DNA from 3 places in the Cohnella massiliensis genome. Region 2 is predicted to be linked to each of the others. Evidence: predicted binding sites of a transcription regulator. Region 2 holds the regulator's gene; each other region holds the start of a gene.

Region 1 (9,995 bases), on a different contig from region 2:
GATTTCGGGGTTCCTGGTTGGGTTGTAGGGGAAACTCCCCCTAAGGGGCGGTTTTCACCTTAATTTTGGAGCATTTTTGCCGCTCTTTGCAGGTTGTGGGTCAGGATTCCGAAGCCGACCCAGCATTTTGAGCCAGCAAATCCCCGGTACCTGCTGCGGTTCAAACCGTACTTGCGCTTGAGAAGACTAATCTTCGCTTCTCCGGCTGCACGGTAACGCTGCAAGTCCTTAAACCATTTTTCGTTTTCGTACTCAGTTCGAGCCACGCCTTTCTTGCCCTTTCGCGGCAAACTGGCGCGCTTCACGCCGAGTTCGGTAATGGCCGTTTCGTTTTCCTTGCTTGAGAAACCGCGGTCGGTGGCTACAGCTTGCGGCGCCTTGCCGAATTGCTTGATGTGCGCCTGTACAGCGGGAACGAGCAGTTCATCATCAGAGGGATTTCCCTCGTAGACAGCGTAACCAGTGACGAAGCCGCTTTCCGTCTCGTCGATTCGCACCTTGTATCCGAACTCCGTGCCTTTGGCTAACTTGCCTTTTTTAATCGGCCTGGCTTCCGGGTCAAAGAAACTTACGATACGGTCGGCAATTATACGGTTACCGGAAACGACCTGCTTGGCTTGCTCAAGCAGCTTTCCGGCAAGCTCGACCGCAGCCGACAGTTTCGTTTTGCTTTGCTGAACAGTAGTTCTTCCGTTGTCATGCAGTTTCTCGATTACGTCTTGAGCCTTGTTCACGACGTTCTCGGCTACTTCTATTACGCTCCCAGTGATCCGGTCAACTTCTTCCCAGGATTCACGGGTGCGGCGACGTAGAACTTTCGCGATGGACAGAATCTTTTCCTTGATTTCTGCCGTGCGATCTTCAAAGCCTTGAACAGCGTGGGAGGCAACTTTCTGGATTTTCTGAATCGTGCGAGTAATAACCCTCACGCCATCTTGTAGCAGTGTAGCGTCTGTCGGGTGGTGGATGTCGGATTCCACAACCGTTGTATCCGTGCGTAATTTACGAGTTTTCAGAATGGCTTTTTCCTCACACTGCTTTACAAGTGCGGCATTGATCTCTTCGATGATCTTGTCGCCATAGCGTTTGCGAGCATAAATGAGTGTAGACGGGTCTGGCATCGTTTCGTCGATGGCAATTCGGCAGAACATTCGCCATGTGATGCTGTCGCCGACTTCCTTCACGAGTGACTCGTAGCCCAAATTGTATTTATGCTTCAGCACCATAAGACGGATGTACTTTTCAATTGCAAGCGTAGGACGGCCGCTCTTCTTGCCTTTCGGGTGCAACTCAGCAAACGGTTGAAGAAAACGGTCGTCGTCCAGCAGTTGATCTATGATCGCAAGTTCGACTGGCAGCCTTCTTACAGGTTCCGGGAGAATGGCATCCCAGATGTTCAATTGTCCGTCGCGAAGTTTCAACATTTTCTTCACCTCTTGGAAGGATTCCCGAGGGCTTTTGTTGAACTCCTAAAGCAAAGGAATTCTTCCCTCGGGGTGTGGAACTTTGTTATCTCGACAATAACAATTTCCATTTTGAGGTGCTGAATTCCTTTTAATTTTGCCCAAAACACCCGACTTTTTCATGGGAAACTAAGTAAGTTAATATATCGTCTCGTTTATATTCTAAACTTGAAGCAATTATTTCTTCAAATTCTCCTTTTCCAAAAACGTAAATACGTTTTTTGTGATAATTTTCTGGTAGCCATTTTGCAGCATAAGTTGAAGTGTTATTTATTTTGTCAAGTTGTTTACGAAAATCATCTTTATCATTCTCTACAGATGTCCTAAAAAGGTCAAGTGCGAATTTCCCGCCTGAAGGTAAACCATAGCCAATTTCAGATCCTGCTCCGAAAAACAAAGCAACCTTTGACCGGGACATTTATGTTACACCTCAATTACAAGAATATTAAGTATATTATAACAAATAAAAATATATTGAGCAGTTATCTTAAATCTCCTGTCCGATTTTGTAGACTAACTGTAGACAAGACATTTGAAATTTGTTAAATTATGACGATAAAAAAGGGTACTACATAAAATGAAAAATCCCGAAAAGTCTTGGTTAGTAAGACTTTTCGGGATTCATTAATACAAGTGGAGAGAGAGTGAGAAATCAGGGACAACAGTTCGACTCCCCTCGCCTCCACCATAAAAACTCCGACCGCACGAGGTCGGAGTTTTTTAATGGGGGCGAGGGGCAGTCGTGTGCCCGATCCGAAGGAGGACATTGGGGTTCGACCGCGCGAAGGGAGCGAAGCGGACGAGCACGGCATCTGATTCTACCGCAGCGCTCTGCTTCGTCGAGTGGGCTTCGTCAGCAAGTTTAATCGGGAATCATATACTCCCCTCGCCTCCACCAAAACCATCAGAAAAGACACCGCGTTAGGTGTCTTTTCTGCGTTTTCGGTAATTGTGGTGGTTTAAAAAACTTGTGGTTATTGGGTTTTTGCCTTTTCTGACTCTGAATAAGAAATATCTCTGATGGTGCACGGGGCGGTGCCACACTTTATACCAGTTTTAATGTCATCCAATAGACGGGCTCGCTCCTTCAACCGTTCCGTTAGAACGCGTCTTGGTCGAACTGGGTTTTCATTTTTAAAAGGTTCAGCATGAATGTTTAACGGTTGAAAATTGTTCGATTAGTTTACGTGATTTTGTAAAAATGGTTCCAAACAATATTTATAATCTCACATCGTATTAGTATCTATCGAATTTAGTATAGTAGAGATCTCATCCAATTTATTACAAACATCACTAAGACTATCATATAGGCCATTGCCTTTGATATCACTTGCTAATGATTCCAACTTATCGTATACATCTGATATCGAATTATAAAGACCTTGTCCCTTGAGTTCCTCAACAGATACTTTTAAGTCCTCAATGTTTGAATTGATTGAGTAAATTCCGTCCCTAATTTCTTGTAGAACTTCAATTAATTGCTCCAAAATAAATCCTCCTAGTAATTGTGGTTAGAAAAAATTAACGACTAAAGAACGATCTTTCCATTAAGATTTTTAACAACCCCTGATTCAACGAGATAATCGCAAGCTTGTTGCATTGCATTGCTAATATTGCCGCCCGTTCTGCTGAATCCGAATACCCGAGCTGTAACTGAATAAAGGTCATTTGTAGTGATTCCAAAACTTTTACTAACTATTTGTAGCATTGCCTCAGCGATCTCTTCTTTGGAAATATGATTGATTGATCTTACTCCAACGTCATTTGAAAGCGGAACCCTGGCTTTTATGTTTTCAGCTCCCTTAATCCAAAGGAAATCACCCTTTCTCATCAACTGATCGGTAAGGTATTTACTGATTACATAGTTAACTGAATCTCTCACTTTTACTGTTACCTTTTGATTGCCAAACAGCCCGGCAACTCTTTTGCACAGCAATTCAAAATGGATTGGGTATTCCTTTTCGACAACATACTTAATCACGTTCTTAAGATAAGTCGTATCATCGGAATAACGTTTAACCTCATAGACATTAGCTTCTTCATAGTATTCAAAGGAATAAGGGTTATCGTAAGTATGATCGCCAAGATCCGTGGGGTTCTCTATAATTTGGATACCAATCGTTTGCTGTAAGAGCTCGCTTTGAAACTTATGCATTGATCCAGAATTAACATTGCTTTCCTTGTACTCGCTTATGGCCTTGTTGACAGCATCCAGTAATTTACGACCTTCTGTAATAGGATCTTTAATCCAGTCAGTTGACCATATACGATAGATTTTCCAACCAATGTCCTCCAAGATGGTCTGACGCAACCTGTCACGTTCTCTAGCCGTTCTAGCAGAGTGGTATGTAGCTCCATCACATTCTATTCCAAGGACGAACCTGCCACTTAACGTAGGATGTTTAACGGCAAGATCGATTCGATATCCGGAGCAACCAACTTGAGTAGCAACCATAAATCCATTCTTTACTAAGAAGTCATACACAGACTCTTCAAATGGAGAGTCAACGTTAACCGAATCGGAATATGTCAGCTCATTAAGAATTGCATCGGGCCCATTCATTGCAAATTCTATATAAGATCGTAACATCTTTACACCTTCAGCATTTGTGCTCTCCAATTTAATATCTGTTGGCCGGATCGATCCAACAAGTTTAACATTATATTTAGCTCGAGTTATTGCAACATTCAACCGACGATAGCCGCCGGATCTGCTTAAAGGCCCGAAGTTCATATACATAATGCCATTTGAATCTTTTGCATAACCAATGCTGAAGATAATGGTATCGCGTTCATCCCCCTGCACGTTCTCAAGGTTTTTTATGAAAAACGCTTCTTCTTTATCTTCATTGAAGAATTTTTCAAATTCCTGATTTTGAAGACGCAATTGACGGATTGCTGTTTCAACGGCCTGTTGTTGGGCTTCACTAAAAGTGACAACTCCTAGGGATCTTTCAGGGTAGTTGCGGAAATGCTCATAAACCAATTCAGCCACACGTGTTGCCTCTTTTACGTTACATTTCTTACCGCCACGATCATAAACTCCATTCTCAACATAAATATACTCGACTCCGTGGTCAGGAACTTTATCAATGTGAGAAGGAAATGTGATTAAATTATGATTGTAAATTTTGGCGTTTGAGAAAGCAATCAGGTGTTCATGGCGACTCCTATAATGCCATCTTAGTGTTCGCTCCGGCAGAACAGTAAGGGATTCATCAAGAATAGACTCAAATGCGTCGGTATCGTCAAATTCTTCATCGTCTGCTCCATCGCCATCAAAGTCTCCATCTGAAGTATTCGCGGCAAAGAAGTTGGTTGGTGGCAGCTGTTTATTGTCTCCGGCAATAATGACTTGCTTCCCCCTCATAATTGCTCCTATTGCATCTTCAGTACAAACCTGTGATGCTTCGTCGAAGATTACCACATCAAAGTTATAGTTCTCTGCATCGAGAAATAAGCTTACGGAAAGGGGAGACATCATCAAACATGGTTTTAGAGTAAGTAATAAATTGGGTATCGCCTTGAATAGTTTCCGTAATGGAAGTATTTTGCGTTGTTTGCCTAGTTCACGCTTTAATATTCCAATCTCATCCATAGCCATTGTCGCCATGTTCAAATCTGGCAACCTTGAGACAAGACGTTCTTTTATCCTTGTTCTTGCCAAGGAAAGTTGAGTTATATCGAGGCGATTAAATTCCCGTATGATCTCATCGTGGCTACGGCTACGGAAAGAATTAACTGCAGGAAACTTTGAGATTACAGAGTCTACCCACAGTCGATAGAAACGCTTAAGGAATGTACCGACTATCAGATCTTTGTCGATCTTGAGTTCTTCTACTTTCTGGACATACTCCGACAATCCTTCTTTCTTACACTCATCCCTGATGCTACGGAAATCAATCCATTCTTCCAGAGATGATATGTTGTTCAGACATTTGCTGATCTTTAATAAGATGGAGGTTAAGTCTGTTCGTTGTAACTCCTCTACATTGTCAAAGAGGTTTGCAAACCATCGCCATTCTTTCTGTATATGATTCAAGCTATCCTTAAGAATCTTCTTGTAAGAAGAGACCTCTGCAACATATGAGGAATCAGAACAAATGCGAGCAATAAAGTTCTGTGGCAATAAATACTTCTCATGTAACTTCTTAAAATCTCCGGCCCAAGATAATGATCCTAAGATGGAGCCCCAATCAGTTTGGATACTACCGTTGAAGAAACTCTGGAAGTTTTCTTTTAGGTTATCGCTCTCCTTATTGATTGTGCGATCAATAATCTGAATAATTTCCAACTTGGAGAGATCATCTATAACTTCGTCATATGAAAGTTCTTTATGACTATGCTTAGTCACTTCTGTAAACAATCCATCCAGTACTTGAAGTGAATTCATTACACCGGTAACCATTTCAAGAAGTACTGATACATCCAAATTCTTACAATCGGATGTAGATGGCAGTATCCTTTGAAGAGTAAGAACCAGATCAGGGTCTTTTATGATACCAAGCTTCTCATGTCGTGTTTTAATGTCCTGATAATTCGCTTCTCCATCAACGAGAAAGTTTTTAACGCTAACAGGAATAGGCTCACCTGAGAAACAGTTGAGAATGCTTGAGAATTGTTTGAACGATTGATCCAAGAGCCCCCAATCAGTCATTTTCCCAAGATAATGGCTTCCCAATAATTGAGTAAGTATCTTTTCATTTTCATTTAGCCAAGAATGAATATCAGCGATTTCTTTTAATTCGTTTAAGACAGAGATAATGGTTTGATCATCGAACTTCTGAGAATTATCTTTCATCAAAACACGAATTTGTTTTTTATCTGTTCTGTAGCTCCTTTTAAAAACCTTGAACCAAGTAGTGTATTCAATCTTGAATCGTTTCAGCATAGATGAATAATCAATGTCAAAGATCTCTTTATCGAAGCGGCTGCTTATGGATGTTGTGAGATTGTTGATCTGATCGTACTTATTCTTTGCTTCTTCTGACAACTTCTTAATAGCATTATATTTACCAGGGTCAAACCATGCCTCAGTAGGTCTTGGATTTAGAAGAATGAAGCTCAATAATGTATGAAGTGCTTCTAAACCCATGATCGATCTTTTATAAGGAATTTTTAATGTTTCAAAAATACTTTCTGCCGCGGCTGAAGCAGCTTCTATTTTTCCGCAAATGGAAGTCAGTTCATTAATGATCGATTTTGCGAACCTCAAAATATCATTGTCACTTGGAAAACTATCCTCATTTAATATAGGCTTAACTGTTGTAACCCTTGATAAGAGTAGTGATTTTGTATTTTCAGCTTGCAGATTGAAGTAATCGTTATCATAAATTTTGCCTAACTCGGACTGGTAATCTTCATATTCCTTTTTCATTGCAAGATATTTCTCCGCTTGCTGAATAAGCGGAGTAATATCTTCAGTAGTTATCCAATGAATCGGAATTCCTGGTGATTTCTCCGAGATATCGAAAATCTCAAGGATATCCTCTGTTGCAGCCAGGGTCAAATCCCTGTTCAGTTCGAAGTTATTATTAACTTTATTAAAATTCTCTACAAGTACGTGGAAAGCGGGGGCCAACTTCCTTAAGTTTGTTTCAATGTCATGCCGAAGTTCGTGCGAAACATTGGGGACTATGCAGTTTCTCCATGGGTTGAGTGCGTAGTCCTCCGTCATTTTTCCGATGGTTTTGGAGAGTTCATTCAAAAGGTAAATATATCTATTCAACTTCTCCAGTGTCGTTTCGCCCACATTGTCAATGGAGAAAATGACATCTGGAGTTTCGTATAACTTAGCTAATTTCCCATTAACACTGTATAGTGTTAGATTGAGAGGCTGGATGGGAGTGTGAAGTTCAGTAATATAACGGTTCAATTTTTCCCTTTGCTTTTCAAGTAATTCTAGTTGGGAGACTGCCTCATCATGAACTTTAAATCTACTAAGAGCCAATGTATTTCCAAGATCGTTTAGGACTTCCTTCTTATTAGCTCTATGGCTATGTAGGGTGAGACAAAAATCAGATAAGCCTGCTTGCGTCAATCGTTTGTGTACAACCTCAAGTGCTGCCATCTTCTCCGAAACGAATAGCACTCGTTTTCCCTCAGCAAGACTCTCAGCGATTATGTTTGTAATGGTCTGGCTTTTTCCAGTACCAGGGGGCCCTTGCAGCACAAAACTGACACCTTTCTTGGAGTAAAGAATGGCGTCTTGCTGGCTAGAATCTGCATCAACGACTTGAAATGTATCAATAGCCCGAGTCTTCCTGTCGTGATCATACTGATTGAATTCTGCAGGCAGTGTTTTGATTTGGCTTCTGTCTCCAGCCAATCCGAGAAGTACCGGGTGTGCCTTTATCTTATCCTGGTTCTTATCCAGGTCTTCGTACATATTTATTTTCAAAAAAGAGAGCAGGCTTAATCCAGTCTCAAAAGCAACTTCCCATTTGTTTTTATTAACAGATTTATTGAGGTTGTTGAGATACTCGGTAATGCTATCTTCGTGTGCATCGAATTCAGGTAATGTAATTCCGAATTCATGTTCCATTTTATATTTTAATGTTGGGTTAACCACGACCTCGTCTTCATGTAGACGTAGGACGAAGGGCGAGGTAATGGACTCTAGTGTAAGTGATACCGGAACAAGTACGATGGGGGAGGTGATGATCTGATCAGAGTCTTGGTTCTCCTTCCACCTCAAGAAACCAAATGAAAGATATAGGATGTTGACACCTTGCTCTTCAAGTGCTGTCTTTGCTTTGTTTCTAAGATTTCTTAATGTTTTCTGTTGCTCTTTGATGGTTTGATTGGTTTGTAAATCGCCACTTGAAGTATATGGTTCACTAACTTCGTCTTCATCGTCATCAAAATCTTCAAATGGGAATGGGAATTCTAAAGCTGTTTCATTAACGACGAGCAGTCTAAACAATTCAGCGAGATCAGGGGCTACTATCTTGATGTTGGAACGTTTGGTTTCTCGATAGTTGATGAGTCTGTTTTTCTTGCCCAAATCAAGAAGACGCTTCTTCCATTTATCTATGCGGACATCAATTGCAGCCATAATAACACCTCAGCCATTAGGACTAAATCATATGTATGTAAAAAGCTAACTAATTATTATTAAGTTCAACAATTGACAAAGATCTCCTTCTTTCGACCAGTCGCAAATTGCCAAATCTCAACAAACTCTATGAAAAAGCTAAACAACAACAAGATAAGGGACAGTAACGATTCTGGTTGATAAGCGTCCTCCAAGTCCTTTTCATACGCTTCAGCAGGATATGCTGGTAACGGGTTTCGCTCAAGATGACTTGTGTTACAACATGTTTTCGAATGATTTTAAGCAAAAAAGAGTGAAACGTGCGGGCTTGAATGGTTGCCGCAATATTTTCATCCATCCCAGGTAAATGTGCGATTCGGTCACGCATTTCCTCTGCCGCTTTTTTTGGAAAACATGACCAGCAATATGTTTGCGGTCTGGACAATAGGAATCGTATGGCTTCCCGCTCCGAGCGGTGTTTTGTAAAAAGTCCTACTACTCAAACCATCACCTTCATTAACTCGTGAAGCTCGTGCATTGCGTTCTTTTCTCCACCAAGTGATCAACATGGACAGTCAGTTCGTTGATAAGTGGGATTGGCAACGATTCTGAATAATACGTTCTTGCCATCTTCTAAACGACAGATTCTTCTTAATTCTATCACAAGGAATTGGGCCTTTCTTCCTGATCTTGATCAATATGTTGAGCTCAATTAAGTTTTGTTACCCCTATTGGGAGTAGAAACGCCAAAATCGCAATTTTTTGGCTCATTACCACTTGGCACAAGCTGAAATCCTTATGGATATTAATCCTACGCCGACATTTCAATCGGTGAATGCTTACAGTAGGGTAATCAATATTCTATATATCGTCAATAGTGACAAATTGTAACGAACATCTACATAAAAAAGCCGAATTCGATTTGAATCGTAAGCGTCAAACTCTCCCCACCTTCGTTCCTTGCAATAACCGTGAGATAATCCTCCTCATAGTCCAATTGGGGGAGGATTTTTTATGGCCAGAGAAGACGTACAGAAGAAATGGGAAGAACGATTGCCGCTTTCCGTTCCAGTGGAGAAAAAGCAGCAAGATGGTGCAAAGCCAATCAGGTGGATCGTCGCGGGCTCTATACATGGATGAAGAGACTAAGCGGTTCATCCCCTGCTGCTGTCAAGTCAGCCACCTTCGTCAAAGCTCATATTACTCCCGAGCCGGAAGCCACACCTTCGGCTTGCCTTCGCATCCGAATCGGCGCAGCCGTCATCGAGGTTGACGCCGGGTTCAATCCCGCTTTGCTCCGCGACGTGGTGCAGGCTTTGGAGGTCATATGCTGAGCGAATTAACCAGCCGTCAGGTATTTCTGGCTTGTGGCAGCACGGATTTACGTAAATCCATCGACGGATTGGCTGCTCTTGTCTGTCATCAGCCACTTTAATTGACGGTAGATTCGGAACCGCCAATGACGGTGGCTTTTTGCTTTCCTCACCGCCGTTTCG
Region 2 (11,273 bases):
AGTTCGACGAGGTGAACGTCGAGCAGGTGAACCTCCCGGACCTTGTCGTCGCCGGCGTCGCCATGTCGCCCGCCGAGCCTGAGCCCGGCGACGAAGTGACGTTCGTCGCCGAGGTGGAAAACCGCGGGCTCGCCGCTACGGCGCAGGCCGAGTTTACGGTGGGATTTAAGGTCGACCCGTCCGTGAACGTAGCGCTCGTCGCCACGGGCGTCCATTCCGGCATCGTCGAGCCGGGCCAAACCGTTACCGTCACGGCTTCGGCGCCGTGGACGGCCGAACCGGGAACCCATGCGGTGCTGGCCGTCGCCGACATCGGGGAAACGGTGGCGGAGGGCAACGATCTGAACAACGAAACGACCGCGTATACGGCGGTCAAAGTCCGCAAGTCCGAAGCGGAAAAAACGGATTTCGAAAAGCGGGCGGACTTCATTTTGGACACGTTCGCGACGGAGCGGCCCGAGCAGACGGACCGCACGCTGTGGGTGAAGGAAGCGATTTTTTACGCCCAGGCGCGGTTCGAGCGGGGCGTCGACGTCGAAACGGCGCTGGACATCGTGGACAGCATCAACGACAATCCGGCCGGCGCGTCCATGTTCTTTTATACGGCGAACATCGACACCTACTTGCGATTCGGACATTTGTATCCGGAAGCGCTCCGGGAAAAGGTGAAGGCGAAGCTGACGGCCATCGACTACAGCCAGAACGGCAGCACGGAAAACCATTTCATCAAGTTCCGGACCGCGGGCTATCTGGTCGCCCAGACGTGGCCGGACTGGAGCCGGGCAGCGGCGACGAAGCAGTTTGCCGAGCAGGATTTGCGGAGCATGATGAAGCGTTTCGTCACCTACGGCATGAAGGAATACGATTCGACGACCTACGCCGCGCTGTACGTCGAATGCCTGCTCATGCTCTACGAGTTCGCGCAGGACGAAGAGATGCGGCAAATGGCGAAAATGACGCTCGACGCCATGCTGGCGAACATCGCGGGAGAATGGATGAACGGCTACTGGGTATCGTCGACGCTGCGCGATTACAACGGAATGAGCCCGGAAATCGGAGGCGCCGGGACGATCATGGCCTGGCTTTACTTCGGCGGCGAACGCGCGCCGAGCCTCCGGGTGAACGAGTTCGGCTACCCGGAAGGAATGTATTCGGTCATCGCCGCGTCCTCGTCCTACCGGCTGCCCGGCCTGCTGGCGGACATCGCGGCCGACCGGAGCGCGCCGTACGTGCACAAGGAAAGCCACGACCAGCATCCGACCAACAAGCTCAATCCGCCGCACGGCTACCGCAAAACGACCTACATGACCGAAAACTACGGGGTCGCCAGCCAGTTCGACGGAGCGGGCAGCCTCGGCTGGTCGGATCAAATGCGGCGCTGGTTCGTCCGCTGGACGTCCGACGGTCCGTACAGCACCTTTTTCATGACCCATCCGAAGCGGGGCGGCATCGAATCGGGGGCGACGCCGTACGAGCAGGTGCTGCAAAAGGACGGGGCGGTCGTCGCGGTCTACAACATCCCTTCCGGCGACCCGTTCAAGTTCATAAACGGGCCGTTTCCGGACTCGCTATTAAAAATTCGGGAAGATCCGAGCGGCTGGATTTTTGCCCACGGCGGCAGCGTCCTGCTGGCGGTCAAGCCGCTGAAGCCGTACGTCTGGACGGAGTCGTTCGTCGGCTCGCTGCGCGTGCCGGTGCTGAAAAGCGATGGAACGAAAAACGGCGTCATCGTGGAAACGGCCGACCCGTCGGCGTACGGCGCCGAGGAGGACGGGGCGCTTTCCGAAGCGGAGCGGATCGACGCCGAGCTGGACCGTTTCGCGCAGGCGGTGCTCGCGCGCACGGAGGTGGACGCCTCCGGGCTCGAGCAGGCCAACCCGTCGCTTACCTACACGTCGCTGGCGGGAGATACGCTCAGCCTGACGTATAACGGGGCGCGGACCGTAAATGGCGAGGCGGTCGATTATACGGCCTGGCCCCTGATCGATTCTCCGTTCATGCATCAGGAGGTCGGCGGGAGCCTGCTGACGATCCGCCGCGGCGAGGAGGCGGTCGTATACGATTTCGAAAACTGGCAAACGTTCCGTCCGGCGGCCGGGCCGGATCTATCCGCCGCGGGTCTGACCTGGACGCCGTCGTATCCGCAGGCGGGCAAGGATATCGTCTTCGGGGCCGCGGTCCGCAACGACGGCTTGAGCGCGACGCCGGGCGAAGGATTCGAGGCGATTTTTAAGGCGAACGGGGAGACGGTGAGCACCGTGCGGCATCCGGAAGCGCTGGCGGCGGGCCAAACGGTCACGGTAACCTCCGGCGCCTGGCGTCCCGCCGAACAGGGGGCGTACGAGGTAAGCGTCGAGCTTCGCGCGGCGGGCTGGGACGAAGCGGAGACGGCGAACAACGAACGCGACGCGCGGCTCGAGGTGTACGGCCCGTCCCGCCTGCTGTTCTCCGACGGCTTCGAGCAGGACGTTACAACGAAGTGGGATGCCGCGGGCAGCGTCGGGTCGTGGTCGCACGAGGCGGATCCGGCGCGAAATTCGATGGTCATGAAGGGCACGAGCACGGCGACGAGCGGGAACCCGGTCCGCAAAGCGGCCAAGGCGTCGGCCTGGGCGGATTACGAGCAGACGTCCCGCGACTACCGTTTCGAATTTACGGCCAAGTACGCCGGCGGCGCGGCAAACGGCGGCGCCGGCGAGCAGCTGCGCGCGCTCGTCCGGTTCGCGAGCCCGCAAGCGTACTACTATTTCGACTTCAACGATGCGGCGGACCAGGTTTCGTTCGCGAAATATACGGCGGAAACGGGATTCGTCACGTTGCATCCGCCCGTCCGGATTGCCGGCAAGCTTCCCGGCTTCGATTTTCGCCAGTACAACGAATACGCCATCGAGGCGGCCGGCGACCGGTTCTCCTTGTTTATCAATGGCGTTCCGATCATCGAAGGCGTCGCGGATACGGCGGTTCCGTCCGGTACGGTCGGCTTCATGAACCGGAATTCGGAGCTGTGGATCGATGAGGCGTCCGTGCGCACGCTCGGCGACGAGCCCGGTCCCGATGACCGAACGACGTTCGATTTCGCGGTCGAGCCCGGCTCGATCTCGGACGGAGCGGTGACGATCAACGTCGAAGCGGCCGATGCGGACGACCTTTACGGTGCCGCGCTGGATATCGCCTACGACAAGACGAAGCTGACGCTGACGGACGTCCGCCCGCACCCGCAATTCGGCGAGCACGCGGAGGCGACCTACGAGGAATTCGATTCGTTCGTTCGCGCGACCGCGACCCGGACCGAAGGGGACGGCCCGTCCGGCATCGACGGCGACGTCCCGGTGCTGCAGCTGACGTTTCTCGTCGCCGAGCCGGACGAACCGTTCGTCCTGACGCTGCGAAGCGGCTCGGAGTATGTAGACGGCGCGTCGGAGCGCTTTACGGTGGAAGAGGACGTCGAGGCGTCCATTCTGCTGATCGATCCGGACGTCAATGGCGACGGAGAGGTCGAAATCGACGACCTGGCGCTCGTCGCCCGAGGGTACGGGTTGACGGCGACCGATCCCGGCTACGACGCCGCATGCGATTTGAACCGCGACCTCGTCATCGACGCCGCGGACTTGGATTTCATAGCCGATCGGCTGCTGGAAAGCTGACCTTCGCTTTGCCGATGCGGTTTGCGCCCGCGCGCGGCCGCATCGTCATCGCCCCGGGACAAAAAGGAGGAAACGAACTTGCGAAAACTCATGTTGGCGGGCCTTGCGCTCGCGCTCGTCTGGATGCTCGTTCCGGCCGCGCCCGGCATCGCGCGGGCCGAAGAGGAAGAGCTGCGGCTCTCGCTGTCCGTCGCGGGCAAACCCAAATCGGACCGCCACAAGAAAGGCGACACGTTCGAAGTGGAAGTCGCGGCCGGGCAGGCGAAGGACCTGTTCGGGGTCCAGTTTGTCGTGGAATACGACCCGAAGGCGCTTCAGTTGAAAGCCGACGGCCATATTTCCGTAAGCAAGCGGTTCAACGACTGGGTGCGGAAGGCGGACGCGCGCAAGGGAAAAGTCGAGCTGGCGTTGACGCGCAAAACGCTGCCTTCGGGCGCGACCGGCACGGAGTCGTTGGCGACGCTGAAATTCAAGGCGTTGAAGGAGGGGGAAACGACGATCAGGCTGACCGGCATCAAGGCGACGGACGCGGCGCCGAGGGAGCTTGCGGCCAACGACGAATTCGTCCTTCGGCACGTTATCGACAAACCCGGCAAGCCGGATAAACCTGACAAGCCGGATAAACCTGACAAGCCGGATAAACCGGACAAACCCGACAAGCCAGACAAGGCGGAAAAAACAGGAAAACGTTAAATTTACAAACCGACGGCCTTCGGATGATATGGACTTAACATTTCCTCCCTATGCTTGTACTTGATGGATGTCATTACAAGGGCTAGGGGTGGATAAGTTGAGCAAAACGATGGACCGGAAAACGTTTCTCTCTTACCTGGGTACGGGCGCGACGGCGCTGGCGGCAGCTTCCGCCGGACTGGGCGTGCTGGACGGCAAAGCTTCCGCCGCATCCGCGACGGCCAATCATTTGTTCGGGTTCAACACGAACCGGGTCAGCGGTTATTTCGATCCGATTCAGCCTTCCAAGGAAGACCAGCTTATTTTGCCCAAAAACTTCAAATACGACGTTGTCGCGGCTTTCGACGACGTGATCAATCCGGCGGGGGAAAAGTTCGGGTCGGGCTGCGACTACAACGCCTTTTTCCCGATTGACGGCTCCAACGTTCGCGGGCTTCTCGTCAACAATCACGAGTATACGACCATTTTCCAGATCGGCCCGGTGAAGGACGACAAGATGACCGCCGACCAAATCCAGAAAAACCTGTATTACCAAGGCATGTCCGTTATCGAAGTGTATCGCGACGAAAACGGCGTATGGAAAATGGACAAAACGTCCAAGTACGCACGCCGCATCAACGGATATACGAAATTCGACATCACCGGCCCGGCCAAGGGCACTCAGGCTCTGAAAGGCGCGACGACGGCGACGGGCACGTTCGCGAACTGCTCCGGCGGCGTCACGCTGTGGAATACGGTGCTTTCGTGCGAGGAGAACTTCGAGCAGACGGCCGCGGCGTCCAACCTGCCGGAAACGCACTACGGATGGGTCGTCGAAGTCGATCCGTTCGACAAAAACTTTTTGAAAAAGCATACGGCGCTCGGCCGGTTCAACCACGAAAATACGGCGATGGGGCTGGCCGCGGACGGACGCGTCGTCGTCTACATGGGCGATGACAAGAAGGATGCCTGCGTCTACAAATTCATCAGCAACGGCAAATTCGACAAGGCGAAGGGCCGAGCCAATTCGGCGCTGCTCGAAGACGGAACGCTGCACGTGGCCGATTTGAAAACCGGCAAATGGCGCCCGGTAACGCTCGAGGAAGTCGCCAAATCGTTCGAGGACGAGCCGGAACTGAAAGCGACGTTCAAAACGCAGGGCGACGTCGTGACGTACTGCCAGCAGGCCGCGAAGCTTGTCGGCGGCACGCCGACGGACCGTCCGGAGGATATCGAGATTTCGCCGTTCGACAACACCGTTTTCATCTGCCATACGAACAACGACAGCCACGGCAACATTCACGGCCACATTACCCGCATTTTCGAAGCGGGCAACGACCTGGGCGCCCTGGAATTCGACTTCGAGATTTTCGCCGCCGGCGGACGCCAATCCGGCTTCAGCTCGCCGGACAACCTCGCGTTCGATTCGAACGGCAACCTGTGGGTCGTCACGGACATTTCGAGCAGCAGCCAAAACAAGGGCGTGCACAAATCGTTCATGAACAACGGGCTTTTCGTCATTCCGACGAGCGGGCCGGACAAGGGCGTCGCGCTGCAATTCGCGTCGGGTCCGGTCGAATGCGAGCTTACCGGTCCTTTCTTCACGCCCGACGAGCAAACGCTGTTCCTGTCGATCCAGCATCCGGGCGAAAATACGGAGGATTTGAGCCAGCCTACGAGCACGTGGCCGCACCGGCCGGGCGAAAAAATCGCCAGGTGCGCGGTCGTCGCCATCAGCGGCTTCAAGCTGGGCTAAACCCCCGGGATAAAAAAGAAAAGGAGCGATCGCGATGCCATTCGGCAATATCGGAATCGGCGGTTTAATTCTCATTTTGATCATCGCGCTCATCATCTTCGGTCCTTCCAAGCTTCCCGAGCTCGGCCGCGCGTTCGGCCGGACGCTCAGCGAATTCAAAGGGGCGACGAAGGGGCTCGTAAACGGCGAGGACGAAGGCGGCAGCAAGGAAACGGGTTCGCAAGCCGCTTCGACATCGGCTCCGCAAGCCGTCGCGGCGCAGAACAAGCCGAATGCGTAACCCGAACGACCAGAGCGCTCTCGAGCATCTGGAGGAAATGCGGACTCGCATCATCCGCACGCTCGTCGCCTTTGTCGTGGCGATGGCGGCGGCGCTCCTTTACGTGCGGGACATTTACGAATGGCTCGTAAGAGATATGGACCGGCCGCTCGTTTTGCTCGGTCCGTCGGACGTCATGTGGGTATACATGATGATCGCGGGCTGCATCGCCGTCGCCGTCACGCTTCCCGTCGCCGCCTACCAGACGTGGAAGTTCGTGGAGCCGGCATTGCCGGACCGGGCGCGGCGGCCGGCGCTGCTGCTCATCCCCGCGATCGGCGTGCTGTTCGTCGCCGGCGTCGGGTTCGGCTATTTCGTCCTCTTCCCGATGGTGCTGCAATTTATGCAGAACATGGCCGCGGGCTCGTTCGAGACGATGTACACGGCGCAAAAGTATTTTACGTTCATGATCCATATGACGGTTCCGTTCGGCTTTCTGTTCGAGATGCCGGCGATCGTCATGTTTTTGACCAAGCTCGGCATCGTGAATCCGGTGAGAATGGCCAAAGCGCGCAAGATGGCTTACTTCGCGCTTGTCATCCTTGCGGTTACGATCACGCCGCCGGACATCATGTCGGACATTATCGTCATCGTTCCGTTGTTTTTGCTGTACGAAATCAGCATCACGATTTCCAAGGTCGTCTACCGCAAGCAATTGCGCCTGGCGAACGCGGATAGCGGGTCTTCCCTGGCGCCGCAAGATTAAGCCGCATCAGCCGTCTTTTCGCCGAATCCGGGCGGGGAGACGGTTTTTTGTCCCTTGCCGTTCCGCGCGACGAGTGCGAACCGCGTTGAAATGCGTTATGATGGAGCCAAAGGGAGGCATGCCGCATGCAGATTCGTCAGCTTACCGCGAATGAGATGGAGGAGCGTATCGCGCTGTCCGAATTCGCGTTTCAAAAAGGGTTGTCCGAGGAGGAGGCGAAGGAATACAAGGCTTCGTTTCGGCCGGAGGAGCATTGGGGGGCGTTCGGCGAGGACGGCAAGCTGATGTCCGGGCTTCATTTGATTCCGTTTGAAATGCGGGCGGGACGGACGTTGTTGAAAATGGGAGGCATCGCCAGCGTCGCGACCTGGCCGGAAGCGAGAAGATACGGCTGCGTAACGAAGCTGCTCGGTCAAGCGCTCGTCACGATGCGCGAACAAGGCCAAACGGTAAGCATGCTGCATCCGTTCTCGTTTCCTTTTTACCGTAAATTCGGCTGGGAAATGACCGTCGAACGAAAGATGTACGTCATTGCGCAGAGCCAGCTCCCGAAACGCTCGGAAGTCTCCGGAAAAATCGTCAGGGCGGCCAAGGAGGCCGACGCTTTCAACGACCTGTACGACCGGTTCGCCATGGGCCGCGTCGGGATGCTGAAGCGTTCGCCGGAATGGTGGCGCTCGAAGGTATTTTCCAAGCCGGGGCTTGCGGCGATCTGGCAAAACGCAAGCAGCGAGCCGGAAGGCTACATACTCTATGAGGTGAGCGGCGGAACGTTTGCCGTTCACGAATGGGTCGCGTTGACCGAAGAGGCGCGGCGCGGGCTTTGGCAGTTCGCGGCCAACCACGATTCGATGGCCGACAAGGTGACGATGACGGTTCCGGCCGATGACGAAAGCCCGTTCCTTTTCGCCGATCCCCGGTTCAAGCAGGAAGTGGTCCCTTACTTCATGTCGCGAATCGTGGATGCGGAAGGCTTCGTCTCCTTGCTTCCGTTCGCTCCCGGGGCCGGGAACGAAAGCTTGCGGCTTGCGCTCCGCGACGAATTCGCGCCGTGGAACGACGGCGTTTTCCGCATCGAGTGGGACGCGGAAGGCGCCGCGCGGATGCGCCGCGAGGAGGAGGCGGCCGTCCGTTCCGACGGCGTCGCTTGCGATATTCAAACGTTGACCGCGATGCTGCTCGGCAACCGGCGTCCGGCGGATTTGGAGCGTTGGGGCCGGCTGCGGGGGGACGCCGAACGGATCGAGCTGCTGGAACGGCGCGTGCCGGAACATCGGCCGTACCTGGCGGATTTCTTCTGATCGCTTTCGCCCCCGCGAATAAAGCGATGCCGCCCTTCCCATACTGATCATGAGGGGGCTTCGTCCCCCTCTTGGCAAATAAAACAAGATCGATTATAATAAGTCTATAGTCAAAGAAAGTCAAAGTCAGAAGGCGCTCCGGAAAGGAGGTTCTGATGGTGCGCAACATATCCGATCTGATCGAGCATTATTTGAAGCAGATCATTCATAACAGTTCGGATGGCGCGGTCGAGATTCAGCGCAGCGATTTGGCGGGTAAGTTTTCTTGCGTTCCTTCGCAAATCAATTACGTCATCAGTACCCGGTTTACCCTGGAAAAGGGGTATTACGTCGAGAGCAAGCGCGGCGGCGGCGGCTATATCCGGATTCAGCGCGTAGATCTGCCTTCGCTGGAGGCGATTCAGGCGCACGTTCAGCAGACGATCGGCGATCGGATCGATCAGACGGCTGCCGAAGGACTGATTTATCAGCTGGAAGAAGCCGGATTTATGACCGGGCGCGAGGCGGGCATGCTGAAGGCGGCCGTTTCGCGCGAGGCGCTCGCGGTCAAGCTTCCGTACCGGGATGAGCTTCGCGCGAGAATCATGAAAGCGGCGTTGTTCGCTCTGCTCACGAAGTAGGGCGAAGCGCATTCCGGAAAGGAGGAAAAGCCATGGTTTGCCAAGAATGCGGCAAACGGCCGGCAACGCTTCATTTTACGAAAATCAACAATGGAGAAAAGTCGGAGCTGCATATTTGCGAAGCATGCGCCCGCGACAAGGGCGAGATGATTCCGGGTACGGCAAGCGGCTTCTCCATTCACAATTTGCTGTCCGGCCTTCTCGATTTCGAGCCTTCGAACGTCGGATCGCGGCCGGACGTTCCCCGTTGCGAAAAGTGCGGGATGACGTACGCCCAATTCAGCAAAATGGGGAAATTCGGGTGCAGCCACTGCTACAAGCAATTTTCCGAACGGCTGGATCCGCTGCTGAAGCGGGTTCACGGAAACACGGTGCACGTCGGCAAAGTCCCTAAGCGGGCCGGAGGCCACGTGAAAGCGAAACGCGAAATCGATCGGCTTAAAAAGGAAATCCAGGTTCGAATCGAACGCGAAGATTTCGAGACGGCGGCTCAGCTCCGGGACCGGATCCGGGAGCTCGAGAACGAAATCTCGGGTTGACGAAGGAGAGGAATCTTCGTGAACAAGCAACCTTTTCAACAAGCGCTAAGTCCGTGGATGAGCAAAAAAGCGCCCGAAACGGACGTCGTGCTCAGCAGCCGGGTGCGGATCGCCCGCAATTTGCGGAATTATCCGTTTCCGCTGTTCGCCACGTCGGAGCAATCCGAGAAGGCGATGGAGCAGCTGCTCGGCATCGCGGAAAGCGGGCGGCTGAACGGGGTCGATTCCTTCCAGACGATCCGCCTGTCCGAGCTCACCGAACTGGAGAAGCTCGTCCTCGTCGAAAAGCATCTGATCAGCCCGATGCTGGCGAACGAGTCCCGGAACGGCGCGCTTATCCTTAGCAATACCGAAGACGTCAGCATTATGGTGAACGAGGAAGACCATCTGCGCATTCAATGCCTGTATCCGGGCTTTCAAATACCGGAGGCGTGGGATTTCTCGAGCAAAATCGACGATTTGTTCGAAGAGGGCGTCGATTACGCCTTCGACGAAAAGCACGGCTATTTGACGAGCTGCCCGACGAACGTCGGCACCGGCATCCGGGCATCGGTCATGATGCATCTGCCGGCGCTCGTGCTGACCGGCCAGATCAACCGGATTTTGACGGCGGTGACGCAGGTCGGTCTCGCGGTTCGCGGGCTGTACGGCGAAGGAAGCGAAGCGACGGGCAACCTGTTCCAGGTCTCGAATCAGATCACGCTCGGCCAGTCCGAGCAGGAGATCGTCGAGAACCTGCACGCCGTCGCCAAGCAGATTATCGGCCACGAAAAAGCCGCCCGCGGCAAGCTGTTGAACGAGAACCGAATCCGGGTGGAAGATCGGGTCAAGCGCTCGTACGGCATTTTGACGCATGCGACCGTCATCGATTCGAAGGAAGCTTCGCAGCGGCTGTCCGACATTCGGCTCGGCGTCCATCTCGGCATTCTTCCGGATCTCGATCCGACCTCGCTGAACGAGTTGATCGTGTCCACGCAGCCGGGATTTTTGCAGCAGGCGTACGGGGATACGCTCATTCCCGAGCGGCGGGATATCGCCAGGGCGGAAATGATTCGAACGAAACTGGCATCCAGGGCGTAAATGTTCTATTCTTACATTAATTGGGGAGGTGCTGTCTTATGATGTTCGGAAGATTTACCGAACGCGCGCAAAAAGTGCTCGCGCTGGCGCAGGAAGAAGCGGTGCGCCTGGGACACAATAACATTGGCACGGAGCATATTCTGCTCGGTCTGATTCGCGAAGGAGAAAGCATCGCCGCCAAGGCGCTCATCGCGCTCGGACTCGGACTCGAAAAAATTCAGGACGAAGTCGAATCGCTCATCGGACGCGGCCAGGAGCAGCCGACCAATATCGCTTATACGCCCCGCGCCAAAAAGGTCATCGAGCTGTCGATGGACGAAGCCCGCAAGCTCGGCCATACGTATGTCGGCACGGAGCATATTTTGCTCGGCTTGATCCGCGAGGGCGAGGGCGTCGCGGCCCGCGTGCTCAACAATTTGGGCATCAGCCTGAACAAGGCCCGCCAGCAAGTGCTGCAGCTTCTCGGCAGCAGCGAGAACGTTTCGCAAAACCACGGCCCGTCCGCCAACGTCAGCACGCCGACGCTTGACGGCCTGGCCCGCGACTTGACGGCGAGTGCCCGGGACAACAATATCGACCCGGTCATCGGACGGGCGAAGGAAATCGAACGCGTCATTCAGGTGCTGTCTCGCCGCA
Region 3 (11,273 bases), on a different contig from region 2:
AAACTGGATGCTTAGAAAGGAGTGAGCGTCGTGTCTTTCGCGGCCCAAACGAAAAAAGAACTGACGATGGTGGACGCGGAGCCGTGCTGCGAGGTCGCGGAGCTGTCCGCGCTCATTCGGATGAACGGATCGGTTCAATTGACGAACAAAAGGATCGTCCTGGACATCTCCACCGAAAATGCCGCGATTGCGCGTCGGATATACACCTTGATGAAGCGTCATTTCGCCGTGCCGACCGAGCTGCTCGTTCGCAAGAAGATGCGACTGAAAAAAAACAACGTCTACATCGTGCGCGTGCCCGCCGGCGTCGAGCCGTTGCTGAAGCAGCTTTACATTACGAGCGAAGGGTTTCAGTTTCATCCGACGATCGACAAGGAGCTCGTCCGCAAGCCCTGCTGCAAGCGCGCCTATTTGCGGGGAGCTTTTCTCGCGGGAGGCTCGGTCAACAATCCGGAAGGCTCGTCCTACCATCTGGAGATCGCTTCGATGTATGAGGAGCATTGCCGTTCGCTCGTCGAGCTCGCCAACAAGTTTCAGCTGAACGCCCGGTTCATCGAGCGCAAAAAGGGCTTCATTCTTTATATCAAAGAAGGCGAAAAAATCATCGAATTTTTAAGCATCATCGGCGCGCACCAGGCGCTGTTCAAATTCGAGGATGTCCGAATCATGCGGGATATGCGCAATTCGGTCAACCGGATCGTCAATTGCGAGACGGCGAACCTGAACAAGACGATCGGGGCGGCCATCCGCCAGATCGACAACATCAAGCTGCTGCAGAAGGAAGTCGGGCTCGAGAACATGCCCGAAAGGCTTCGGGAAGTGGCTGAAATCCGCCTCAAGCATCCCGATTTGAATTTGAAAGAAGTCGGAGATATGCTTAAGGGGCAGGTGAGCAAGTCCGGCGTCAATCACCGTCTCAGGAAAATCGACGAGTGGGCCGAAAAAATCCGCAACGGCGGGGCATAACCGTATGGCGCAACCGTTCCAAACAATGCTATAATAGGTGACAGACTACACACGCGGTGGGTCCCGGGTTCGGGACGACGAAATTTGACAGGGGGTATCCGTTCCATGACGAGACAGCCGGTGGTTGTTCGGCTTAAGACGGGGCTTCACGCCAGACCGGCGGCTTTATTTGTACAAGAAGCCAATAAATTTTCCTCTGACGTCTTTGTTGAGAAAGACGACAAGAAGGTGAATGCCAAGAGCATTATGGGGATTATGAGTCTGGCGATCAGCTCGGGCACGGAAGTATTCATAAGTGCCGAAGGTTCGGACGCAGAGCAAGCTGTAACCGCTTTAGTCCAATTGGTCAGCAAGGAAGAACTGGAGAACCAGTAAAATCCTTTAGCATCAAGCTCCCTCGAGGGGGCTTTTTGCATTTTATGGACGATTTTGCGTATGCTTGCAACCTTTTCCGCCCAAGATGCGTTTGTGAAGACAAACAGGCGAAAGGGGTTCCGAGATGAGGATGAAAGGGATGAAAATCGCGGCGGTCGTTCTGGCCGCGGCGGCAATCGGTTGGTACGGATTCGGACGAGGGGAGGCCGGTACGGTGGCGAATGCGGAGACGGCGACGGCAGCATCGGGTTCGGCATATGCGGTGAATACGGTAACGGTCGGAGCGGAGGGTTCGGTCAAGGCGGAGCCCGACGTCGCATACTTGAACGTCGGCGTCGAGACGCGCGGGTCGACCGCCCAGGCGGCGCAGCAGGCGAATGCGGAAACGTTCGCCGCCGTCGAGAAGGTGCTGTACGAAACGTTCGCAATCGACAAAAAGGACGTCCAAACGACGGGGTTTCATGTAAGCCCGGAGTATAATTATACGGAGAAGGACGGCCAGGTTTTGAAAGGGTACGTGGCGGTCCATGAGATCCGGATTACGTACCGCAAGCTCGCGGACATCGGCAAGCTGCTGGACGCCTTGTCGGGAGCCGGCGTGAACCGGATGCAGGGCGTGACGTTCGATACGGAGAAGCGGGACGAGTACGAGCTGGAGGCGCTGAAAAAGGCGATGGAGTCCGCCGGGGCGAAAGCGGGCGTGCTGGCCGCCTCGGGCAATCGCCAGCTGGGAGGCGTCATCAACATCGTTCAGGGCGACGCCGCGCCGGTTCCGGTTCTCAGAGCCGGAACGATGGCCGAGGCGAAAATGCTGGCGGGCGACAGCGCGCAATCGTCTTCGGTGCAATCCGGCCAGATCGAGATTTCCGCGAGCGTAACCGTGCAATATGAGCTGAAATAATCGTGGCAAAGGGCAGCAATAGGGGGAAAGCCCCGTCGCTCCGGCATTCGGGCGGCGGGGCTTTCCGTGTTCGATGGCTCGGTTTCGCAGCGGCAGCCCGGAGGGGGGAATTAGCCCCCTGTTCGCGATATCCCGTTCGCTCAGAGGGCCATCCGAACGGGCGCGCTTGTCCCGATGTCAAGGCAAAAGTAAAAACCCCCCGTTCATTCGAACGGGAGGCGATTACGCGTTTGGTGGAAAGGCAAACCGTCAGAAAGGCAAACCGCAGGATTTATCTTGTCTTGCTTGGTCCGAATTTGTCAGGTTCAGGCTTTAAGCCTATGCTCCAACTGGCGGAGCTCGATGGCGTCTTCCAGCAGCTCGATGAATTCGGCCGACAAGTTCATCTTCTTGGCTTCCCGGTACACTTCCAACAGGTGTTCGTCTTTCAACGGGCGAAGCAGCGATGCTTTGTCGCTAAGGCTTCGCGCGGCAATCGCGTCGGAACTGCTCTTGCTGGTCGTGACTGAATCGTTTGCGGATGAGTTTCGCGGTACCAGCCGAATGATGTGGGACGTGCGGCTCATGGGGATCCCCCCTTTGCAAGATTCCTAGGGTTTAGCTAGATATGGTTGTTTATGGAATGTTTCTTGAGTTTAGAATAACACGATACAGGTTTTTCGCAGAGGGGGGATTCGCAGATTTGAATTCTTGTTGACAAAGGAAAACGTTTATGATATTAAAAGCCTCCCCGGCTCCAAGGGGAGCGGGGAGGCAACGGGGGCGGACATCCGCCGCCATGCAAGCAAAGCGGACGCGAGCGTCAGATTTTCTCGATGACTTTGTCCACGAGGCCGTAAGCTTTCGCGTCTTCCGCATCCATGAAGTTGTCGCGGTCGGTGTCTTTCTCGATTTTTTCCAGCGGTTGCCCGGTGCGCTCGGACAAAATGCGGTTCAGCTTGTCGCGCATCTTCAAAATGCGGCGGGCCCTGATTTCGATGTCGCTGGCTTGGCCTTCGGCGCCGCCCAGCGGTTGATGGATCATCACTTCGCTGTTCGGAAGCGCGTAGCGTTTGCCTTTCGCGCCGGCGGCGAGCAGGAAGGCGCCCATCGAGGCGGCCATGCCGACGCAAATCGTGGAGACGTCCGGCTTGATGAATTGCATCGTGTCGTAAATCGCCATGCCGGCCGTGATCGATCCGCCGGGGCTGTTAATGTATAAGCTGATGTCCTTCTCCGGATCGTCGGCGGCAAGGAACAGCATTTGCGCGATAATCGAATTGGCGACGACGTCGTTTACGCCCGATCCGAGAAAAATGATTCGGTCTTTAAGCAAACGGGAATAAATATCGTAGGCCCGTTCGCCTCGATTGCTTTGTTCGATGACCATGGGTACGAAACTCATAACATAACCTCCTTCAGTTAGGTGACGAAGTGATTCCATCATAAATCATCCGAAACCAAAAGTCAAAGAAAGTCAAACTTGGACAAACAAAAAAACCGCGCCTCTTCGCGAAGGGCCGGTCGTTCGGTCGTGCTTATGATGAATATTGGCGCGCCCGTAGGGAATCGAACCCCAATCTCAGGCTCCGGAGGCCTGCGTCATATCCGTTGGACCACGGGCGCATACTTGAGAAGATTAACACGCTGAAAGTTTGACAGCAAGAGTTATTATAGGCCATTCCCTGATAAAAAGCAAGGGTTCGACAAAAATAATTAGGCCGGGAGGAAACGGCGGCCGCTCTTGCAAGAGACGGCGAGTTGCATTAAAATAAATGTGGGACTTAAAACGTAGTGGCGGGACATTTAACGTCCAGCTAGACGGACCCGCATTCGTGCCGACTCCATCCGGCATTTGGGGAGGCCGGACTCTTGCAAAGCATCGTCCATATTCAAAAGAAGCTCGTGCCCGACTTGGTGCAAGTCATGCAGAAGCGCTACGAAATTATGCGGCGCATTCTCGTCGCGGGCACGATCGGCCGAAGAACGCTGGCCGCAAGCCTCGACCTGACGGAGCGGACGCTTCGCTCGGAGCTCGACATCCTGCGCGAGCAAGGCCTGCTCGAAGCGGGCGCGGCGGGAATGTCGCTAAGCGAGTCCGGCAAGAAGCTGCTGGAGGAGCTGGAACCGATCGTCAAGGAGCTGTTCGGGCTGTCGGAGCTGGAAGAGGCGGTCCGCCAGAAATTCGGCTTGCGCAAGGTCGTGGTCGTTCCCGGCGATTCCGACGTTTCGGACGACACGAAGAGGGAAATCGGCCGAGCCGGTAGCAGGGTGCTCAGCCAGTCGCTTTCGCCCGGCGACATTGTCGCCGTCATGGGCGGAACGACGATGGCGCGATTGGCCGCCCAATTCAAGGTTTCGGAGCCGCTCGCGGACAACTGGTTCGTGCCGGCCCGCGGAGGACTCGGGGAAAGCGTCGACTACCAGGCGAACACGATCGCTTCGGAGCTTGCCAAGCGAACGGGAGCCCGTTACCGGATGCTCCATGTCCCCGATCATTTGAGCGAGGAAGCGTATCAGTCGCTCATGCAGGAGCCCAACGTGCGCGAAGTGGTCGATATGATCCGCAGAGCCCGCATCGTCGTTCACGGCATCGGCGACGCGATCACGATGGCCAGGCGGCGGAAGCTTGCGAAGGAGACGGTACAGGAGCTGCTCAAGGACGGAGCGCTGGCCGAAGCGTTCGGCTATTACTTCGACAAGAACGGAGCGGTCATTCATCGGATGGCGACGGCCGGACTCCGGCTGGACGACATCGAAGCCGCCGAAACGGTCATCGGCTTGGCGGGCGGCCGCAGCAAGGGCGAGGCGATCGCCTCGGTGTTAAAGTTCGGCCATGACGACATCCTCGTGACCGACGAGGCGGCGGCCGAAGAAGCGTTGAAGAACGGCTAGCCCGAAGGAAGGGCGAGGAAGCCGGTCGAATCGGTGGTCTCGGCGCAATATTCATGCGCTTGACATAGATCAAATTTTAAAACAGATGTTCAAGGAGGAACCATTCATGAGTGTTAAAATCGGCATTAACGGTTTCGGACGGATCGGACGCAACGTATTCCGCGCATCGCTGAACAACCCGAACGTAGAAGTTGTCGCGATCAATGACCTGACGAGCGTTGACACGCTGGCTCACTTGTTGAAATATGACACGACGCACGGCAGACTGAACGCTACGGTAGAAGTAGGCGAAGGCGCGCTGGTCGTCAACGGCAAAACGATCAAAGTATTCGCGGAACGCGATCCGGGCGCGCTGCCTTGGTCTTCCGTAGGCGCTGAAATCGTCGTCGAATCGACGGGGATTTTCACCGCGAAAGAGAAAGCCGAGCTTCACCTGAAAGGCGGAGCCAAGAAAGTCATCATCTCCGCGCCGGCAACGAACGAAGACATCACGATCGTCATGGGCGTCAACAACGACAAGTACGATCCGGCCGCTCACACGATCATCTCCAACGCATCCTGCACGACGAACTGCCTGGCTCCTTTCGCCAAAGTTCTGAACGACCAATTCGGCATCGTCAAAGGCATGATGACGACCGTTCACTCCTACACGAACGACCAGCAAGTGCTTGACCTGCCGCACAAAGACCTGCGCCGCGCCCGCGCTGCCGCAGAAAACATCATTCCGTCCACGACGGGCGCCGCGAAAGCCGTTTCCCTCGTTCTGCCGGAACTGAAAGGCAAGCTGAACGGCATGTCGATGCGCGTACCGACCAAGAACGTTTCCGTTACCGACCTCGTGGCCGAACTGAAAGTGAGCGTCACGGTCGAAGAAGTCAACGCAGCCCTGAAAGCCGCTGCCGAAGGCCCGCTAAAAGGCATCCTGAACTACTCCGAAGAGCCGCTCGTTTCGAGCGACTACAACGGCGATCCGGCTTCGTCCACGATCGACGCCCTGTCCACGATGGTCATCGAGGGCAACATGGTCAAAGTCGTTTCCTGGTACGACAACGAGTGGGGCTATTCCAACCGCGTCGTCGACCTGGCCGCTTTCATCGCAAGCAAAGGCCTGTAATTCGCCTTACAGCTATATAGTCGTTACGGAGAAGAGGAGACGCGTCTCCTCTTCATCCGCGATTCGGGATCGATTGACGGTACCGTCGCCCTTTCCGAATCGGCTCAAAATCGGCTCCAAATAAAACGGGTGCGTCTTGGGAAAGGCTAACGCAGCCGTTTTACTTGGATATAAGGACATTGCCGCGGACTTGTCTTTTTGAGGACGGTTCGCTTTAGAGCACGACCTATCGGGAGGAGATTGGACCTATGAACAAAAAGAGCGTACGCGATGTCGACGTTCAAGGCAAAAAAGTGTTTGTCCGCGTCGACTTTAACGTCCCGCTTGAAAACGGCGCGATTACGGACGACACCCGCATCCGCGAGACGCTGCCGACGATCCGCTTTCTGATCGAGCGCGGCGCCAAAGTCATTCTCGCCAGCCACCTCGGCCGCCCGAAGGGCGCGGTTGTCGAAGAGCTTCGCCTGACTCCGGTCGCGGCGCGCCTTTCCGAGCTGCTGGGCAAGCCCGTCGCGAAAGCCGACGAAGCGATCGGCGACGCCGTCAAGGCGAAAGTCGCGGCTTTGAACGACGGGGACGTGCTGCTGCTTGAAAACGTCCGTTTCTACGAGGGCGAAGAGAAAAACGACGCGGAGCTCGCGAAGTCGTTCGCCGAGCTGGCCGATCTGTACGTCAACGACGCGTTCGGCGCCGCTCACCGCGCCCACGCGTCGACCGAAGGCATCGCGCATCATCTGCCGGCCGTCGCCGGCCTTCTGATGGAGAAGGAACTCGACGTGCTCGGCCGCGCGCTGAACGATCCGGAGCGTCCGTTCACCGCCATCGTCGGCGGCTCCAAGGTCAAGGACAAAATCGACGTGATCAACAAGATGATCGAGATCGCGGACAACATCATTATCGGCGGCGGACTTTCCTATACGTTTTTCAAGGCGCAAGGCTATGAAATCGGCCAATCGCTGTGCGACGATTCGAAGCTGGAGCTGACGAAGGAATTCGTCGAAAAGGCGAAAAAGCTCGGCAAAAATTTCTACCTGCCGGTCGACATCGTCGTTTCCGACGACTTCAGCGCTTCGGCGAACACGAAAATCGTCGGCGTGGACGGCATCCCTTCGGACTGGGAAGGCATCGACATCGGACCGAAAACCCGCGAAATTTATGCGGACGTCATCAAAAATTCCAAGCTCGTCGTTTGGAACGGACCGATGGGCGTATTCGAAATCGAGCCGTTCTCGCACGGCACGCGGGCGGTCGCCCAAGCTTGCGCGGACACGGCGGCTTATACGGTTATCGGCGGTGGAGATTCGGCGGCCGCGGCCGAGAAGTTCCACCTGGCGGAGAAGATGGACCACATTTCCACCGGCGGCGGCGCGTCCCTGGAGTTTATGGAGGGCAAAGCCCTGCCAGGCGTCGTGGCGCTGAACGACAAGTGAGGTTGAGAAGATGAGCAGAACCCCGATTATCGCAGGCAACTGGAAAATGTTCAAAACGGTTTCCGAAGCGGTCGCTTTCGTGAACGACGTGAAGGGCAAGGCGGAGGTCGCCGGCGTCGAGAGCGTCGTCTGCGCTCCGTTCACGGCGCTTCCGGCGCTCGTCGAAGCCGTAAAAGGCACGTCCATCAAGGTCGGCGCGCAAAACCTGCACTTCGAAGACAACGGCGCGTTCACCGGCGAGATCAGCGGCGTCATGCTGAAGGATCTCGGCGTCGACTACGTCATCGTCGGCCACTCGGAGCGCCGCCAATATTTCAACGAAACGGACGAAACCGTCAACAAGAAGCTCCATGCGGCGTTCAAGCACGGGCTCGTTCCGATTTTGTGCGTCGGCGAAAAGCTCGAAGAGCGCGAAGCCGGCAAAACGAACGAAGTGAACCGCGTGCAGACGGAAGCGGCTTTCGCGGGCTTAAGCGCGGAGCAAGCGGCGCAAGTCGTCATCGCGTACGAGCCGATCTGGGCGATCGGAACGGGCAAATCGTCGACGGCGACGGACGCGAACGAAGCGATCGCGTACATCCGCAGCGTCGTCGAAGGCCTTTACGGCGCCGACGTGGCGGCCAAAGTGCGCATCCAGTACGGCGGCAGCGTCAAGCCGAACAACGTGGCCGAATATCTCGGCCAATCGGACATCGACGGCGCGCTCGTCGGCGGAGCCAGCCTGGAGCCGGCCTCGTACATCGCGCTTGTCGAGGGGGCGAAGTAAGATGAGCAGCGCTCCGAAACCGGTTGCCCTCATCATTCTCGACGGCTTCGGCCTGCGGAACGACGTCACGGGCAACGCGGTCGCGCAAGCGAACAAACCGAATTACGACAAGTACTGGTCCGAATTTCCCCATACGCAATTGACCGCGCAAGGGGAAGCCGTCGGATTGCCGGAAGGCCAGATGGGCAACTCCGAGGTCGGCCACCTCAATATCGGCGCTGGACGGATCGTCTACCAGGACTTGACCCGGATCACGAAGTCGATCCGCGAAGGGGATTTTTACCGCAACGAAACGCTGCTCGCGGCGGCTCGCCACGCCAAGCAAAACGGCAAAAAGCTGCACTTCTACGGCCTGCTGTCCGACGGCGGCGTTCACAGCCATATCGCGCACCTGTTCGCGCTGCTGGACCTGGCCAAGTCGGAGCAGCTTGACGAAGTTTACATTCATGCGTTTTTGGACGGCCGCGACGTTGCGCCGGACAGCGCGGTCGGGTACTTACAGCAGCTGCAAGCGAAGATCGACGAGGTCGGCATCGGCAAAATCGCCACGATCCAGGGCCGGTACTATGCGATGGACCGCGACAAGCGCTGGGATCGCGTCGAGAAATCGTACCGCGCCATGGTGTACGGCGACGGTCCGACCGCCGTCGATCCGGTTCAGGCGGTTAAAGCTTCGTACGAAAGCTCCGTCATGGACGAGTTCGTGCTGCCGACGGTCATCGTCGGCGCGGACGGCAAACCGGTCGGCCTCGTCGAATCGGGCGACTCGGTCATTTTCTTCAATTTCCGTCCCGACCGGGCGATCCAGCTTTCGCAGGTGTTCACGAACGAAGACTTCCGCGGCTTCGACCGCGGCGAGAAGGCGCCGAAGGATTTGCACTTCGTCTGCCTGACGCTGTTCTCCGAGACGGTCGGCGGCTTCGTCGCCTACAAGCCGAAGGAGCTCGACAACACGCTCGGCGAAGTGCTCGTGCAGCAGGGCAAGAAGCAGCTGCGGATCGCCGAAACCGAGAAGTATCCGCACGTCACGTTTTTCTTCAGCGGCGGACGCGACGTCCAGCTGCCGGGAGAGACGCGGATTCTGATCAATTCGCCGAAGGTGGCCACGTACGACCTGAAGCCGGAAATGAGCGCCTACGAGGTCGCGGACGCCGCGGTGAAGGAAATCGAAGAAGACAAGCATGACGCGATCATTCTCAATTTCGCCAACCCCGACATGGTCGGCCACTCCGGTCTCCTGGAACCGACGATCAAAGCGGTGGAGGCGACCGACGAATGCCTCGGCCGCGTCGTCGACGCCGTTCTCGCGAAAGGCGGCGTGGCGGTCATCATCGCCGACCACGGCAACGCCGACATGGTCATCGACGAAAACGGCCGTCCGCACACCGCGCATACGACGAATCCGGTGCCGTGCATCGTGACCAAGAAAGGCGTCGCGCTGCGCGACGGCGGCATTCTGGCGGATGTGGCGCCGACGCTGCTGACGCTGCTGGAGCTGCCGCAGCCGGCGGAGATGACGGGCCAAACGCTGATTCAAAACGCTTAAATCGCCGACGCCGCGTTATCCAGCGGTCCGGACGAAATAAAATACGATTAATAGGAGTGTTTTCACGATGACGATCATTTCCGACGTTTACGCACGCGAAGTCCTCGACTCCCGCGGCAATCCGACCGTTGAAGTCGAAGTAACCCTGGAATCCGGCGCTCGCGGCACGGCCATCGTGCCGTCCGGCGCTTCCACCGGCGCTTACGAGGCCGTCGAACTGCGCGACGGCGACAAGGACCGCTACCTGGGCAAAGGCGTACTGAAAGCCGTCGAAAACGTCAACTCGATCATCGCGCCGGAAATCATCGGTTACGACGCGCTGGATCAAGTGGCGATCGACCGCAAAATGATCGAGCTGGACGGCACGCCGAACAAGGCGAAGCTGGGCGCCAACGCCATCCTGGCCGTCTCCATCGCCGTGGCTCGCGCAGCCGCCGACGCTCTCGACGTTTCGCTTTCCGCTTACCTGGGCGGCTTCAACGCCAAAGTTCTGCCGGTTCCGATGATGAACATCGTCAACGGCGGCGCTCACGCCGACAACAACGTCGACGTGCAAGAGTTCATGGTCCTGCCGGTCGGCGCTCCTTCCTTCAAGGAAGCTCTGCGCACGGGCGCGGAAATTTTCCATGCTCTGAAAGCCGTTCTGAAGGCAAAAGGCCTGAACACGGCCGTAGGCGACGAAGGCGGCTTCGCGCCGAACTTCGGCTCCAACGAAGAAGCTTTGTCCACGATCATCGAAGCGATCGAAAAAGCGGGCTACAAGCCGGGCGTCGACGTGTTCCTCGGCATGGACGTCGCTTCCACCGAATTTTTCAAAGACGGCAAGTACCACCTGGAAGGCGAAGGCAAGTCCTTCACCTCCGCGGAATTCGTCGATCTGCTCGCGAGCTGGGTAGACAAATACCCGCTGATCACGATCGAAGACGGCTGTTCCGAAGACGACTGGGAAGGCTGGAAGCTGCTCACCGAAAAGCTGGGCGACAAAGTCCAACTCGTCGGCGACGACCTGTTCGTCACGAACACCGAGCGCCTGTCCCAAGGCATCGAGAAGGGCATCGGCAACTCGATCCTCGTCAAGGTCAACCAAATCGGCTCCCTGACCGAAACGTTCGACGCGATCGAAATGGCGAAGCGCGCCGGCTACACGGCCGTCATCTCGCACCGTTCCGGCGAATCCGAAGACAGCACGATCGCCGACATCGCGGTCGCGACGAACGCCGGCCAAATCAAAACCGGCGCTCCGTCCCGTACGGACCGCGTAGCGAAGTACAACCAGCTGCTTCGCATCGAAGACCGCCTGG

Evidence for each region. Region 2 encodes CtsR, which represses protease genes until heat stress. Its sites were predicted from a motif close to ATGGTCAATAAAGGTCAAACA; they were not measured.
Region 1: B7E11_RS01625 (DUF4011 domain-containing protein) is a predicted target of CtsR. The motif match lies at 8,582-8,602, and genes of this name have one in related genera.
Region 3: clpP (ATP-dependent Clp endopeptidase proteolytic subunit ClpP) is a predicted target of CtsR. The motif match lies at 3,685-3,705, and genes of this name have one in related genera.

The regions. Positions count from the first base shown of each region.
Region 1 covers NZ_LT821244.1:99,780-109,774, forward strand. The annotation lists gene B7E11_RS01615 (ISNCY family transposase) at 60-1,424, opposite strand; gene B7E11_RS28700 (hypothetical protein) at 1,555-1,881, opposite strand; gene B7E11_RS01620 (hypothetical protein) at 2,690-2,950, opposite strand; gene B7E11_RS01625 (DUF4011 domain-containing protein) at 2,992-8,520, opposite strand; gene B7E11_RS30040 (hypothetical protein) at 8,648-8,887, opposite strand; gene tnpA (IS66 family insertion sequence element accessory protein TnpA) at 9,540-9,833, shown strand.
Region 2 covers NZ_LT821253.1:95,296-106,568, reverse strand. The annotation lists gene B7E11_RS02400 (CARDB domain-containing protein) at 1-3,644, shown strand, start outside; gene B7E11_RS02395 (cohesin domain-containing protein) at 3,723-4,337, shown strand; gene B7E11_RS02390 (PhoX family protein) at 4,447-6,072, shown strand; gene tatA (twin-arginine translocase TatA/TatE family subunit) at 6,107-6,352, shown strand; gene tatC (twin-arginine translocase subunit TatC) at 6,345-7,097, shown strand; gene B7E11_RS02375 (GNAT family N-acetyltransferase) at 7,223-8,398, shown strand; gene B7E11_RS02370 (CtsR family transcriptional regulator) at 8,557-9,018, shown strand; gene mcsA (protein-arginine kinase activator protein McsA) at 9,051-9,557, shown strand; gene mcsB (protein arginine kinase) at 9,576-10,637, shown strand; gene clpC (ATP-dependent protease ATP-binding subunit ClpC) at 10,676-11,273, shown strand, end outside.
Region 3 covers NZ_LT821244.1:37,598-48,870, forward strand. The annotation lists gene B7E11_RS01310 (gluconeogenesis factor YvcK family protein) at 1-25, shown strand, start outside; gene whiA (DNA-binding protein WhiA) at 31-966, shown strand; gene B7E11_RS01320 (HPr family phosphocarrier protein) at 1,072-1,341, shown strand; gene B7E11_RS01325 (SIMPL domain-containing protein) at 1,472-2,242, shown strand; gene sda (sporulation histidine kinase inhibitor Sda) at 2,548-2,808, opposite strand; gene clpP (ATP-dependent Clp endopeptidase proteolytic subunit ClpP) at 3,045-3,626, opposite strand; tRNA gene B7E11_RS01340 (tRNA-Arg) at 3,773-3,847, opposite strand; gene B7E11_RS01345 (sugar-binding transcriptional regulator) at 4,094-5,116, shown strand; gene gap (type I glyceraldehyde-3-phosphate dehydrogenase) at 5,223-6,230, shown strand; gene B7E11_RS01355 (phosphoglycerate kinase) at 6,479-7,660, shown strand; gene tpiA (triose-phosphate isomerase) at 7,671-8,426, shown strand; gene gpmI (2,3-bisphosphoglycerate-independent phosphoglycerate mutase) at 8,428-9,972, shown strand; gene eno (phosphopyruvate hydratase) at 10,040-11,273, shown strand, end outside.